2 regions of the Hyphomicrobium sp. DMF-1 genome follow, and region 1 is predicted to be linked to the other one. Evidence: riboswitches for the same ligand, from Rfam matches in the RefSeq annotation. Region 1 holds a riboswitch; the other holds the start of a gene.
The links. A riboswitch is a leader RNA that binds a small molecule or an ion and turns the genes downstream of it on or off. The one in region 1 is predicted to bind cobalamin.

Region 1 (7,784 bases):
AGCTCTCGTTCTTCGCCAGCTCGTGCGTCAGCTCCGTGAGCCGGATGCTTTCGTCTGCGTCGACCGGGCGGATCACCTCGCCCTTGGCGAGAACCGCGCTGGGATCGACAGCCTCGCCCGCGCTGTCGCGGAGTGCCTTGATACGCACGCTGCCGTCGGCTGCGGCGAGGGTGGCGCCGCTCTTGTCGACATCGATCACCGTTCCAGGGCGCGCCGCGACGCTCGTCGTGTCGATTTCGAGATCGGTCACGGCGTAGGCGCCGGATGCGGTTGTGATCTTGGGCAGGCAGAGCGGGTTTGCGTAGCGCTGGCCGAAGGAGAGCGCGCGCTGAAGACGTCCGATCTGGCTGACCGACTGGCGGAAGTCTAGGGTGGCGGCGGCTTCGGGGCGTTTTGTCTTCCCGAAGTAGAGGCGCTCGCCGAAGGATTGCGGGCGGCCTTCGAGGCTTCCGCTCTCGATCTTCTCGATCAGCTCGGAGAACGAGGCAATGCCAGCTTCGAAGCACTTCGTATTCAGCGTGAGCGCTGTGTCATCGTCGCTGATCTCGAAGGCGCGCTCGGCGTAGATCGCGCCCTCGTCGATCCCCTCCGACAGTGCGTGCCAGGTGACGCCGTAGCCGGTCTCTCCGGCCAGGATGGCCCAGACCGGCGTGTTGAGGCCTGCGTAGCGAGGCAGAGGGCCATCATGGAAGTTCGCCGAGCCTTCACGCGCGCGCTGCCAGACACCCTTGGGGATGAGCCGGAGATTGGCGATGCTGAAGAACCAGTCGTAGGTGTAGGGCGCGAGATCCTGCTCGAGGCTGGCGCCGGGCGCCAGGGTCGGGATGCCGTGCCCTTTGGCCCAGGACGCGACCTGATCGTTGGCCGTAACGACCGCTTCGATCTTGTGCTGCCGCTCTCGCAGCGCCTCTCCGCATTGGACGAGGAGCGATTCATCGCCCATCACCACACACGCAATCTTCTTTGCTGCGGTTTGCGTCATGTCAGCCCTGTAGAAATACGACGTAGGTTCGGAGACCGCCCTGGAATTGACGGGAGGCGGCACGCATCAGGAAAGGTCACTGTTTTCAGTGCCTTGGTCCGCATCCCTCTGGTTCCCGTTTGGGCGCATCTTAGCTTCTTTGCCACCATCCGTCAGACGAGCCCGAGCACATGGTGAAAGCGAACAATTTTCTGGATTCTAGCGCGGAAACCCCCTTCACTTCCGTGGGCGGATAGAGTGATGGTTAACGGCGGGTGCTCGCAATATCATCCGGCGCTTCGGGAGCGGGCAGCCGGCGCGCTCGATTGACAACCTACCAGTTGGTAGGTAAAAAGTGGCAAATGACGACCATGGATACCAAGACAGCTTTGCTCGCGGAGGCGGAGAGCCTCGTGCGTACCGTCGGGTATGCTGCTTTCAGCTATGCCGACCTTTCGGAGCGCGTCGGGATACGCAAGGCCAGCATCCACCATCACTTTCCCACCAAGGAGAGCTTGGGGAACGCGCTGATCGACTCTTATCTCGAGCGCTTCCAGGCTGAGCTCGCCAAGCTTTCGGAGCGCCGGCTCGACACCAAGGGCAAGCTTCTGGCTTACGGCGATTTCTTCGTTCAGGGATTACGCGATCGGCAGATGCCCCTTTGCGGCGCATTGGCTGCAGATGCGGCCTATCTGCCGCCTTCGATGCAAGGGCGCGTCGAGCATTTCTTTCGTATTCATCTCGAGTGGCTGGAGCAGACGCTTCGCTCCGGTGTGTCGAGCGGCGATGTTCGCGCCGATCTCAAGCCCGAGCGGGCGGCGCTTCTCGTGCTGAGCACGCTTCAAGGGGCAAGCCTCGTCGCGTGGGCCTTGAAAGATCCCAGCACCATTCGTCCCGCCCTCAAGGAGGTCGTGGACAGCCTTGCGACGTAATTTTTTGGATCGATAGACTACCGACTGGAAGGAAGTCGGACCGATGGAAAAACTGGCGGATCGTTCGCGTCTTGAAGGAAAAGGTGCGGGAAGGCGAAAAGCCCTCGCGCCCGACGCGGAGTTGCTTTCGCGGGAGATCGAGGCGGCACATTCCCTTTCGCGCCGGACCTTTCTTGCCGCAACGTTCGCATTGGCTGCGCCAGTACTGCGATATGTGCCTGCGCGAGCGGGTGCGCCGTCCGCACTTTCGGTAAGCGAGGTGGCGCCGGGGGTCTTCGTTCATCAGGGGCTCTACGAGGAGCAGTCTCCGCAAAACAGGGGTGATATCGCGAACGCGAGCTTCATCGTCGGCAAGGACGCTGTGGCGGTCATCGACACGTCGGGCAGCTTCAAAGTGGGCCGGGAGCTGCACGCCGCGATCCGAGGCGTGACGGACCGGCCAATCAAGTACGTCATCAACACGCACATGCATCCAGATCATGTGCTGGGCAATGCGGCCTTCAAGGCGGACAGCCCGGACTATGTCGGTCATCACAAGCTACAACGCGCGCTCGCCATGCGGGCCGATAGCTATCTCCAGTCCAACAAGCTGATGCTCGGCGACGAGGCGTTCGAAGGCTCGGAGATCGTGCTGCCCACCGTGCTGGTGGAGGACAAGCTGTCGCTCGATCTGGGCGGGCGTAGCCTCATCTGCGAGCCCCAGAAGACGGCGCATACCGATAACGATCTCATCATCACGGATACGGCAACCGACACGCTGTTTCTCGGCGACCTGCTGTTCTCCGTCCATATTCCGACGATCGACGGCTCCATCAAGGGCTGGCTTTCGCTGCTGGACGAGCTTGCGACGCGGAAAGCGGCGCGCGTGGTGCCGGGGCACGGACCTCCAGCCATGGAGTTCCCCGGCGCGCTCGATGCCGAGCGGAAATACCTGTCCACGGTGGCCAGCGATGTCCGCAAGCTGATCGCTGACAACAAGACGATGAGCGAGGCCGCCAAAACCGCCGCGCTCTCGGAACGGGCGGATTGGAAACTGTTCGACACCTTCCACGTGCGAAACGTGACCACGGCGTTCGCGGAGCTGGAATGGGACTGACCGAGACAAGAGCAACAAGATCAATCGAGGAGGATAGCCGGTGAGCAGGATTTTCAAGGTCGGAGGACTTGTCAGCGACGTAGGGCGCCGCACAGCGATCGCGGTTGCTCTCGCGCTTGGTGTGGCGGGAATGTCTTTGCCTGCCGTTGCCGGCGATGAAGACCTTTGGCCGTCGCTGCGCAAGGAAGTCTTCGGTGAAAGAGCGATCGTCGAGGGCGACGGCCTCATTGTGATCGACGCGCCGGAGCGGGCGGAGGACGCAGCGATCGTTCCGATCACCATGCGCGTGCCGCCCAGCGTCAAGGGCGCGCTGAAGTCGCTCACGCTGATCATCGACCAAAACCCGGCGCCCGTGGCAGCCGCGTTCACGTTCGGTCCTGCCGCCGGGGATGGCGGCGGAGAGCGGCGCATGACCACGCGCGTACGCATCGATACCTACTCGTATGTGCGCGCCATCGTGGAGACCAGCGATGGCACGCTGCACATGGCAAAGACTTTCGTAAAGGCGTCCGGCGGATGCTCGGCGCCCGCACCCAAGGATATCGACGGCGCGAGTTCGGATCTCGGGAAGATCGTCGTGAAGAGCTTCGATCCTGCGCTCGAGACGACGCCGCTTCGGGAAGCGCAAATCATGATCCGTCACCCGAACATCAACGGGCTTCAGATGGACCCGGTAACGCGCGCCTATACACCTGCGCGGTTCGTGAAGACGATGACGGTCAATCGGGGCGAGGATCTCGTTTTCCGGGTTGAGACCAGCATCTCGATCTCATCCGATCCGCACTATCGCTTCACCTACGCCAACACAAAGAACAACGAGCTCGACGTCGTCGCCATCGACACCGACGAGACCGAGTTCAAGGGCGAGACCCGTCACAAAGGTCTTTGACGGTTGCAAACGGAATGCCCGCAGCCGGTGTGGTTTGGCTGCGGGCGCGCGACGAAGTGACGGGAGCGTGGGGGCACTCCATCGCTTTCCGAGTTCTTCTCTTAGCGATACTTGGCCCAGTGGGCTGTAGAGGGATCCTCGAGCTTGATCCGCACGCCGCCGTAGGCTGCCAGGCCAAGCGTATTGTAGCCCAGGATCTCCTGATACTGCTCATCCAGCAGGTTATCGACACGTCCGAAGATCTCGAACTGCGGCGTGACCTCGTAGGATCCCGCGATGTTCACGAGCCAATAGTCGTCCAGCACGACGTTCTGGAAGCTCACGAAGTCGGTGTCTTCCGTCTGGCCGTTGTAGATCGCCGCAAGGTTGAGATTTCCGCGGCCACCATCGAAGCTGTAGTTCACGTCGCCACGCCCCGCGTGCTCGGGGCGGCGGATCTCGATGGAGCCGTCGGGGTTGGAAGCGTCGAGGTAGGTGTAGCTGGCGCCGATTGTCAGGCCCTGCATCACGGCGAGACGGCCTGAAATCTCCACACCCTTGCGCTCGCTCACACCGAGCTGATTGTACATGGAGTTACCGGAGCTGGTGATCTCGTTCTTGAGGTCGGCTTCGAAGTAGGTCACGTCCAGGATAGCGCGGCCCTTGAGGAAGCTGAACTCCACACCGGCGTCCCAGCTGTAGGATTCCTCGGGAACCAGGTTCGGGTTTCCGATGAAGTTACCGAGAACGGTGCCGAACTGCTCGAACATGCCGGGCAGGGCAACGCTGGTGCCGGTGCTGGTGTGCGGCCTCAGGCCGATCTCAGGCAAATTCAGCGACGCGTTGACGTTCCAGGTCGTGAAATCGGCGAACGTATCGTTGTTGTCACGACGGATCGTGCCGCCCACGAACAAGCGGTCGTAGAAGCCCGTGCGGTATTCGCCGACCGTCGCCACGTGACCGCGCTCGCGGGTGAGCGCGTCGGTGTAGCTGTATCCCGGGGTGAACTCCTCGTCCTTCTTCTCGATGAAGCCGCTGATGCTGTGCTTCGATTGCAGAAGCTCAGGTGTCGAGAAGCGATAGGTGGCGAGGTAGGAGTAGGTTTCGGCGATGGAGTCGTTCGTTGAGACGCCGCCCCAGGGGCCCGATGCGAAGTACCAGGAGTCCGTGTCGGTCCGGTTGGCTTTGACCACGTGCGTGAGCGCGCCTCCCAGCATGTCCCACCGCAGGTTCACGCCGCCGAGAAAGAGATCCGTCTTGGAATAGTCCGGCGCATCGCCCACGCTGTTGTAAGGGGTTTGGGGGCGCGGCATGTAAAGATCGGGGTCGGAGTTGACGAGCTTGTGCGAGTTGCGCACGAAGAAATCGAGCGTCATGCCCTGCATCAGGGTCACACCGCCTTTGACGTTGATGCTGGAGTTGTTCCAGGGATCGTCTTCCGTGCCCCAGATGTCCCAGTTGAAGCCGTCCTGCTCGCGGTAACCGGCGCTGATCGCCAGCCAGAACTGGTCGGTGCCGCCGGAAGCGCGGGCGGACACATCTCGCGTGCCATAGCTGCCGAACTCGGTCTTCGCAGCCAAGGTGATCGGGCCCTTGCCGCCCTTCGTGATGACGTTGACGACGCCACCGATCGCCTTCGAGCCGTAGATACCGCTCTGTCCGCCGCGAATGACCTCAATGCGCTCGATGTCGTCGGCCATGAGGTTCGACCAGTCGAATTCGTTGCCGGTGGCCGCGGAGGCGTCGATGCCGTCGATGAGCACGAGGGTGTGATTGCCTTCGGCGCCGCGGATACGGATTTGCGTGATGCCGCCTGCACTTCCCGATTGGCTGACCGAGACGCCCGGCAGGCTGCGAAGCGCGTCGGCGGCATGGCGGATCTGCTGCGCCTTGAGCTGGGCGCCGGTCACGACTGTGATGGCTGAGCCGATCTGATTGGCGGGGACGCCGGTCACGGTCTGGCCGTCGCCGCCGTTCGATGTAAGCGCGGCCGCATCAGCGGAATCCGCGGGGCCAGGGACGGCGTAGGACGACGGCGAGCCAGTGGTCTTGCTCACCTTTGTTTTGGGCTTCTCGACGGTCGCGCCTTCGACGACCAGCGGCGGAAGCTCCTCCGCTTCCTGGGCTACGGCGGGCGTCGCGAGCGTCACAAGCGTGGCGCTGGTCGAGAGCAGAAGCGCTTTCAAGACACCTTTTGGCGCCGATGTCGCGGCGATATTACGATACGTCACAAATTCCCCCGTCACGAGTGATGGACGGGAACTCCGGCAGGTCGGCCCGACGGCTCGCAACGGCGGCACACAATGCGAAGGCGCCGCAAGTATCGCGGCACGATGCATTGCCCGCCATACGCGAGCGTTCTTGGTTCTCAAATCAGGTGGGTATCGAGACCCTGGGCATGCCTGACGTTGCTCCCATTCGGTTGCACATCAGCCGCCACTACGGGTAACCGTTCCAACGCGCGTCCCGCACGTAGGATGGGCGACTCGTGCCGGCAGGTCTCCTGGCTCACGGCTCAAGCGTCTCTTTACCTGCCTTCCCGGTTGCCCAATTGGGGGCCGCCAGTGGCGTCGTTGGTAGAGACTCGCCGTTTACAGTTGCGGGAGCAGCCTCGGCTTCGACGTGCTGCGCTTTTCAGCGCTCGCGTCACACCGTGTTCCCTCTTAGTCGCCGCCTGCTTGCGCAGATGGTGACACCGTCACGGTTCTTAGAGCGCCTCAAGGGAGGGGCAGAGTCAATGTGCAAACCTCGAACTCTTCCAACAGCACCTCCATGCGAGACACATCTGCCACACTCCTGATGTGGAGCGTTGCGCAGGTTACTCGTCGTCGCTCTCGGAGGCCCTGTCGAACTCAGCGCGCCAAGCTTCTATACTCTGCTGCAAAGCTTGATCAGCCGATGCTTCGCTGCGCCGGATCAGTTGGCGGATGGCATTTCGCAGCGCGGCTCTTTCGAGGCGGGTTTGTGGCTCGTCGAAGTTTGCCGGATCTTCCCGGTTCTCGATGGCGCGCCACACACGCTGCTTCGTCGCGGTGTAGGCAGGCGGTCCGAAAGCTGCGAGATAGTTCTGGAATTTTACGAACAATCCATCGTCGTAGGGAGTGTCCTCACCCAGTGCGCCGATGACGGGGTTGCCGGGATAGAGGAACGCGCACGGCGTCAGGCCGTCGGGGATTGGCGTGTTCGCCGAATGCGTTCTGCGCGCGGATAGTAGTTTGGGCAGCACGTGGGTGTGAGGACCTGGCGGCGAGACGCCGCCCGTGTCCGGCCCGCCGATCTTCTGATAAACCTCGGCGCGGCCGAGATGCGATATCACGACCCGGTGCGGATGCTGCGAGAGGATGGCCATACCGGCCTCGGTGGCGAAGGTCGGTTTACCGCAGCAGCTCCTGAGCACGCGCAAGAGATCCGGATCGCTGGTGCGCACGCAGAAGTCGATTTGCGGCTGGGCAAGGCCCACATCGAACAGAATGGAACCTCGATCCTCGGGGCGGATGGCGTCGCGATCGATGCCGAGCTCGGTCAAGGCCTCGCGCTGAGCGGCTGCGGCTTCCGCGTCGGGCAGGCAAAGCGCGATGCCCTGGCTCCAGCGATGGGGACGAGGGCTCAACAACTCGTAAGCGACGGGCTCTACGTTCTCCTTCAGCGCAATGCGGATGGCGCCGCGGCTGGTGGCGCGGGTGAGATTTTCCGGATCGTCGACGATCAACCTCTCGCCCTCGTCCTGGTGATACTCGCCGATGGCGCCGAAGGAGCCGACGCTCCAGCCGCAAGTCCAGCTTCGAAGCTCTGCCTCGAGGAGTGTGTGCAAGTCTGCCAGCGTAACGAAAGCGGGCGATGGAGCGTGTGGATCAAGTGTAGCCATGGCGAGTTCCCCGTCAGAGACGATGGAACGAGAAGCCGCCCGAGGACAGGTATGCCGGAGTT
Region 2 (7,784 bases), 2.4 Mb from region 1:
TGCGATTGCACGAACCGTCGCGATTGTTTTTGCCATTGCGTTCTCACTGAGCAAGCCAGCCGTGTTGAGATGAACAAAGGTCGCTTCGTAGAACGAAGCCGCGAGCGGCTCGGATCTCCGGATTGGATTTCATTTTCCAGCAAATCTGGGATCAGTCGAGGGCGGGAAATATTCCATGGAATTATTGCTCCATTTTCCAGCCCGCAGATCAAATCCAACACCGCCGCGTCGACGTTTGCGGGAGACTGCAAGGGGAGTACAGAGATGCCAAGCTGGCGTGCCTCATTGAATTGCAAAAGAAACTCGTCGCTCTCAAAGCGGGGCGTGTTCATTGTCATTGTGTTCGCGCCTCTTCTGAGCGCCTGCAGTGACGAACCGGCGGTTCAAGGTAAGCCAGCGAAAACGCCGCAATCGAGATCGGGCCTCGACCGGCAATGGCTGGAGATCCACAGCTCAATCAAACCTGCGCAGTGGGTTTTGGATTGGCGGCATCCGAAGGAACGGTCGGCCTCTGACGAGGAGATGCAGCGCGTACAAAAGCATCTCACGGCGGCGCATAACATCTACCGGGAAAGCGAGCGAATGATTGCCAATCGCGCCGTTCAGCTCGAGCAGATGCTGGCAAAGCTCAATGTGCAGGAAAGCGCGGCGAACATACTGGAGGATATTTCCTCGGTCGCTGGCGAAATCGGGCAGACCGAGGGCTTCGGCGCAGTTTCCCAACATTACTACATTTTGCGCAGCGGAAAGTACGATCGAGAAGCTGCGCTCGCTTTGCTGAAGCAGCGGTACGGCACCCGCACCGTCAAATCTACGGGCGATTGAGCAACCCTCGCGCACCAGGAGTGCTTCACATGATGATTGCGCATCGCCTCGTGATCCAGTTCGCGGCTTGCTAGCGTAACGCGAGCGCGGACGCTGAGTTTATGAGCACTCGGCCGACGCGGCCCAGTCGCGACGGCAACCCATCCCGCTGATCGCGGCTGGGCGGTGTATCTTGCAACGAGCCTTTGATTGATGGAGGAGGGAGCCGACGCTCCCTCCTGCTGGTAGCGGCGCTATAGGCTGACAGGCGCTTAGGCCGCGGGGACTGTCAGAGACGATGAACGTTCGACAAATGCCTTCAGTACGAAGTGCAGGGCAAGAAGGCCGGCGTAGGCCAGACCATTGAGCGCGAGAACCCAGCCGACGGTCTCGAACGTATAGGCTTCGGCTCCGCCGAGAACGAGAGCCGCGGCAAAGATGGCTCCCTGGAAAACGATGAAGGCCGTGGCAAACGCGAGTGCGGCCGAACCTGACGGTGAGGCGAGGCGCACCGATAGCCGCGCGGCGAAGAACCCCGCCACCATCGCTGCGCCGATCAAGGTGGACCAGACGAGTGACATCCCTTCCATGGGATATCCGAGGATCGCGAACCCAACCAGTTGATTGAGAAGCCATGCCACCAAGACGGTGAGCAGGCCTTCCATCCGGTTCAGGCCGACGGCGGCAAGCGCGGCGACTGCCACAAACGGGGCGCCGCAAGAAAATGCAAGCGTGCCTCCGAGGCCCAATGCGCAGATGAGAGCCATCCAGAGCATCGGAGCCGGTGTCCGGAGGGAGGTAGAGGCGTTTGCGTTCATATCCAGGTTCTCCTCAATGGAAATGTTAGGGGGTATCCGCACGACCAAAAGCAGCTTCGGTTCCGCGCTCAGTCCATTTTCGGTTTCGCGGCAAAACCGCGGGCTTTTTCGTCCAAGGCTTCAGGCTCGCGGCCGAGCCACTTCTTGGAGATCGCGCGCCATGCCTTGAGACGATCCCAAACAGGCTCTTCCTCAGCGGTGTCCTCGTCCGTGACGAAAGGGTTCGGGAAGAAGATCGAGATCATCGGCTCATCCTTGCCGTTCCACATCTCGAAACCCCATGTGACGGGCGAACCATCGCCCATCATTCCGCGATACATCACGGCGCGTGACGGCTTGCGATGCGCACGAACCTCGGGCGAGGTCGGAGCGAAGGAGGGGCCCATCGTCTCGCCAACGCAGAGGTGGAAATGGCCGCCCTTGCTGAAGAAAATAGTGAGATAGCCGTCATGCACGGTGATCCGGCTCGGTGGCGTTACGCACATGATCTCGTAAGCCGCGCCCTGAATAAGGGGCCCATATCTCAGGCCATCCCAGTGGTTTTCGAAGATGTCCGTGAGAAACGCGACCAGGAAGTCCTGCGTTGCGGGAAGTGCCCACTCCTGACGAGACGCGACGCCGCCGCAGCTTGGGGCTTTGATGAGAGTCGGCTCGGGATTGATGTTCCAGGTCTCGAAACTTCGGGGCATTTCCATGAGTGGCTCTCCCAATCGTTCTGCTTTGTGGTGAAACGAGCGGACCCGAAATGGCCGCTCGTTTCTATCTTCAGAGTCCATCCGGCGTCCGGGTCAGTTGCCAGGCAACGGCATCTTGAGGCCGCCGTAGACCGAGAGCCCAGCGGTGCCGTATCCGACGTAGGTTTGATAGTCCTCGTTGAGCAGGTTTTCGCCGCGTACGTAGGCTTCGACACCGGGAAGCAACTCGTAAGAGGCTTTCGCGCTCACCAACACGTAGTCGTCGAGTTCGACGCCGCCGCTACCGAGCGTATCGGTCACGCCCTTTGCGGTGACGTTGAGGGCCACCTTCTCCATGGGCACGAGGTCAACTCCGAGTACCACGTTGTTCTTGGGAACGTGGTTGAGCCGGGCACCCGACGCGGTCTCGGTGTCGACATAGGTGTAGCTCGCCGACACGGTGACGCCGGGCACGATCATCACAGCCGAGGTCAGCTCAACGCCGTTGCGTCGCGTCACGCCGGGGATGTTGGTGTATTTGTATTTGCCCGTTCCGGGGTTGTACTCGGTGGTGATGAGGTTGTCGGTATCGAGCTCGAAATACGTCGCGCCCAGTTGCACCCTGCCGTCCAGGAAACCCTGGTCGATGCCGGCGTCCCAGGTCTTGCTGGTCTCCGGCTCGAGATTAGGGTTCCCGTACTCCGAATAGGATGGATAGAGCGGGAATTCCCCGAACAGCTCGTCCAGGGACGGCACGCGGAAGCCGGTCCCATAGCTTCCCCGGATCTTCGTAGCGCTTCCCGGAAAGAGATAGGCGCCCGTCAGCCGGTGTGTTTTGAAGTCGCCGAAATTGCTGTGGCTATCGAGACGGCCGCCGCCCGTCAGCACCAAGCCGTCAATTGGCTCGATCATGAGCTGCGCAAAGTAGCCTGTCCAATCTGCCGATTGGCCGTTGACGGAGTAGGAGTCCGCCGTCGTCTTTTCCCAATCGACGCCGCCCAGCAAAGACAAGCGCTCGTTGAGTGTCACAACACCTTGGTATTCGGCCTTGACGCGCTCGCCGACGTAGCTCCCGGCCGAGCTGCCGAAATACTCGCGCTCGTTCCGCATCCCTTGCAGCGCGACGGTGTTCCGGAATGCCCCGTCGAGAAACGAGACCTCGGCGCCCACCCGTCCGGCATGCTGTACGACATCGACGGTATCGGCATTGTCGTTAAACGGAAATCCGCCGTCGATATCGAGATCGGCGTCGAGCGTGCGGGCGCTGAAGAAGACCTTCGCAGACGGGGTGAGATAGTATTCGCCTCGTCCCGAGAATGTCAGGTTTCTGTAGCCGTCATCCTCGGTGCCAACCGCGGCTGCGGAGAAACCGTCCGTGTCGACGCCTTGGGCGGTGACCGAAATGTTGCTGCCGTCGTTGGCGGCGTAGCCAGCGGTATAGGCGCCGCGAAAGGTATTGTAGGCGCCGTATTCCACGCCTCCCCCTTGGGAGAAGCCGGGCTTGGTCGCTTTTTTGGTCTCGATGTTGATGACACCGGCAACAGCGTCGCCGCCGAACAGCGTGCTCTGCGAGCCCTTCACCAGCTCGATACGTGACACATCGCCGACAAGCAAATGCTCGAAGGCGGTCTCGGTGGTGACGCCCGAGGGGTCGCTCAGATCCATCCCGTCGACGAGCAACTTTACGTACCTTCCGCTCGCCCCGCGGATGCTGATTCCGGCTTGCGTGCCCGGCGGTCCGAATTGTGAAAAGTTCACGCCAGGCAAGGTCTCGAGGTAGTCCTTGAGATAGGTCCTCGATTGCTTCGCGAGATCCTTCTCCGTGAGAACCTCCACGGTGGAGCCGACTTTCGAGGCGTCCGTCGGCGTGCGGTTGGCCGAGTAGATGGTTATGCCTTCAAGCTCCATAACTTGAGCTTTCGCCGAATGGCCGAATGCCGACGCGACAAGCAGCACGGTCGACGACACTAGCACCGCCCTGCGGGCAGTCCCGAAATCGCGCGCTGCCACGAAAGAAATTCGATACGTCACAAGTCCCCCGTCACGATTGATGGACGGGAGCCCGTGCAGACTCACCACAAAATCAAACAGCCCCACACGATGCCCACGCAGCCGCACATGCATGCAGCGGCGCGCGGCGTTGCAGCGCGAGACTTTGTTTTGTCAGAGGGTTGTTTCGACCCAAGGCATGCCTGACGTAGCTCCCAAAAGGTTGCACATCAGCCGCCACTACGGGTAACCGTTCCACCGAGCGTCCCGCACGGAGGATGGGCGACTCGTGCCGGCAGGTCTCCTGGCTCACGGCTCGAACGTCTCGCTCCGACCTTCCCGGTGATCCAACGCGGATCTCCAGTGGCATAAAAGGAGTAGACTTGCCGCTTACAGTTGCGGGAGCAGCCTCGGCTTCGGCGCAGTGACGCGCCTCACCGTGTTCCCTTTTCACCCGTCGCTCGCTTGCGCGCACTCCGGGAACCGTCACGCGTACTAAGACGCGGTAACTTGCGGCGGTTGTCAATCCCCCATCGCGAAGATGTGGTGACACCCGCGGCGCGCCGGTCGCGCGACGTGGCTTCTCTGGTTTCCAAACCGAGGGTGAGCGCGAACTCGGTGATGCTTGTTCACAGCAATGGAGCGAGGAGCGAAGTGCACTCGGCTAGGCACGCTCAACGATGCGCGGCGATGAGAGAGTGTGCCGTGCTCAGCGATGCCGTGGGTTCGGCACACCTTGTCATCACACGGGAAGATTTGTCAGATCTTCTGGGACACCCTTGTGTGGCCGCAAATCATCAGAGTACAAATTGGTATGTAATATACTTTTTGCATATGACTATTGGGGATACATCATGCCTCATCGTCTATTCGCATTTGTTGCGGCCTTTGCAGTTTTTCTATCGCTTGGACACAGCGCGCACGCGACGCAGAGAATAGCGCTGGTCATTGGGAATTCGAACTACAAGGTGGGGCCACTCGCCAATCCGATCAAAGATGCGGAAGCCATTGCCCGCACCTTCGAATCCTTGGGATTCGATAAGGTCCTTCTCAGAAAGGATGTGGGTATCCAGGGCATCAGAAGTGCGTTGGGAGAGATCTCGCGGCTTGCTGTTGGGGCCGATGTCGCGGTCATCTATTTTGCCGGACATGGCACTGAGTATTCCGGCAAGAACTATTTGATCCCGGTCGATGCCCGGCTTGATCGCAGCTCGGATCTCGATCTCGAGGCCGTGAGCCTCGACACGGTCCTCAATCAGCTCGACGGCGTTCGGAAGCTCAAACTTGTTATCCTCGACGCCTGCCGGAACAACGTGTTTCCGATGGCCGGCGGGCGCAGAAGCATCCCGCGCGGCCTGGCGCGCGTTGAACCTGACGGCAATACGCTCGTTGCCTACGCCGCCAAGGAGGGGATGACGGCGGACGACGGCAGCGGGCTTGAGCACAGCCCTTATACGAAGGCCTTGTTGCGCCACCTTTCTGCGTCGAGCACCGAGATCCGGCTGGTTTTCGGACGCGTCCGCGATGACGTGATGGAGCTCACGCACGGTCAGCAGATTCCGCATGTGTACGGGTCTCTAGGCGGAGGAGAGATTTACCTCGGTGGAGCGGGCGCTACGCCACCTGCGGCGGCTGCGCCGGCAGTAACCCCGCCTGTAGCACAGGCGCCGAGCCCAGAGCGGCCCGCCGTGAGCAAACCCCAGCCCAAGACCGCAATGCTGGAGACCGCGCCGCTGCCGAAGGACGATCGGTCCGTCGCGCCGATAGCCGCCAATCATCCCGATGCGAATTGGTCGATGCCGACGGGCGACTACGCCAACTTGCGTTACAGCTCGCTCGATCAGATCAATGCAAACAACGTGAGCACGCTGCGTCAGGTCTGGAGCTTTTCCACCGGTGTGCTCCGGGGTCATCAAGGAAACCCTCTGGCCATTGACGGCACTCTCTACGTCCATACTCCCTTCCCCAACTACGTTTATGCGTTGGACATGGATGAGGGGGAGGTGAAGTGGGTGTACCAGCCGCGCATGGATCCTTCCACGATCCCGGTCATGTGCTGCGACACCGTCAATCGGGGCGTCGCATATGAAAACGGCGTGCTGTTTCTCTACCAAAGCGACACCACGCTGACCGCGCTCGATGCGAAAACCGGCAAGGAGCTCTGGAAAGCGGTCAATGGCGACCCGAAACGGGGACAAACGGGAACCAACGCGCCGATTGTCATCAACGGGAAGGTGATCGTCGGCCTATCTGGCAGCGAATTCGGCGTGCGTGGCCATATCACCGCCTACGCCGCCGACACGGGAAAACGACTGTGGCGCGCACACGCGACAGGGCCGGACGGCGATATCCTTTTCGATCCGCAAAAGACCATGTCTCTGGGCAAGCCGGTGGGGCGCGACTCCTCGCTGAAGACGTGGACCGGCGATCAATGGAAGATTGGCGGCGGCACGGCCTGGGGCTGGTTCTCCTATGATCCGGACCTCGACCTGCTCTACTACGGCACCGCCAATCCCTCGACGTGGAACGCCGTGCAGAGGGCGGGACCGGATGGCAAGGCGATCGACCAGAAGTGGACGATGTCGATCATCGCGCGCAATCCGACTACCGGCACGGCCGCGTGGGCCTATCAGATGACGCCGTTCGACGAATGGAGCTACGACGGCGTCAACGAGATGATCCTTGCAGACATCGACGTCGAGGGCCGGGAGCGCAAGGTCCTTGTTCATTTCGACAAGAACGGCATCGCCTACACGCTCGATCGCGCGACCGGCGAGCCGCTCGTCGCTGCCAAGTTTCTCGAAGCGACAAACTGGACCAGCGGTGTCAGTCTGGATCGCGCGAGCCGCAACTATGGGCGTCCCGTGGTCGTCGCCTCGCGCTCACCGTTTCTCAACGGCTCCGATATCAATACGAAGGACATCTGTCCTTCCAGCTCAGGCGCTAAGAACCAGGGACCTGCGGCCTATTCCAAGCTGACTGGCCTCTTCTATGTGCCAGTCAATGCCCTGTGTATGGACTATGAGCCGTTTCGGGTCACCTACACGCCCGGCCAGCCGTACGTGGGAGCGGTGCTGTCGATGTTCCCTCCGCAGGGACAGACCACGCGTGGCAGTTTCATCGCGTGGGATGCGGCTCAGGGGCGCGCTGTTTGGGAGGCCCCGGAGGATTTTCCGGTGTGGTCCGGGGCGCTGGCAACCGCCGGCTCCATCGTTTGCTTCGGAACCGTTGACGGATACTTGAAATGCCTCGACCAGAAGGACGGGAAAGCGCTCTTCAAGTACAAGACGCCGTCCGGCATTGTGGGCAACGTCATGACCTACGCGCACAAAGGCAAGCAGTACCTGGCGGTGCTGTCGGGGCTTGGCGGCTGGGTGGGGATCGGCATGGCCGCGGGGCTGACGAATCCGACCGACGGCCTTGGGATGGTCGGGGCGACAGCGGATCTGCAGAGGCGCACAAGCCTCGGGGGTGCGCTCGTGGTGTTTGCGCTGCCTTG

Region 2: another riboswitch for cobalamin. It lies ahead of PE058_RS16600 (TonB-dependent receptor plug domain-containing protein); the one in region 1 lies ahead of PE058_RS05555 (TonB-dependent receptor plug domain-containing protein).

What each region holds. Positions count from the first base shown of each region.
Region 1 covers NZ_CP115706.1:1,229,437-1,237,220, forward strand. The annotation lists gene PE058_RS05535 (MupA/Atu3671 family FMN-dependent luciferase-like monooxygenase) at 1-982, opposite strand, end outside; gene PE058_RS05540 (TetR/AcrR family transcriptional regulator) at 1,324-1,893, shown strand; gene PE058_RS05545 (quinoprotein relay system zinc metallohydrolase 2) at 2,108-2,989, shown strand; gene PE058_RS05550 (quinoprotein dehydrogenase-associated SoxYZ-like carrier) at 3,030-3,878, shown strand; gene PE058_RS05555 (TonB-dependent receptor plug domain-containing protein) at 3,980-6,088, opposite strand; cobalamin riboswitch at 6,334-6,572, opposite strand; gene PE058_RS05560 (DUF6925 family protein) at 6,676-7,722, opposite strand.
Region 2 covers NZ_CP115706.1:3,620,749-3,628,532, reverse strand. The annotation lists gene PE058_RS16620 (TraB/GumN family protein) at 1-36, opposite strand, end outside; gene PE058_RS16615 (hypothetical protein) at 70-825, shown strand; gene PE058_RS16610 (hypothetical protein) at 1,077-1,622, opposite strand; gene PE058_RS16605 (DUF7676 family protein) at 1,691-2,317, opposite strand; gene PE058_RS16600 (TonB-dependent receptor plug domain-containing protein) at 2,411-4,306, opposite strand; cobalamin riboswitch at 4,563-4,788, opposite strand; partial or broken gene PE058_RS16595 (caspase family protein) at 4,966-5,847, shown strand; gene PE058_RS16590 (PQQ-dependent dehydrogenase, methanol/ethanol family) at 6,001-7,784, shown strand, end outside.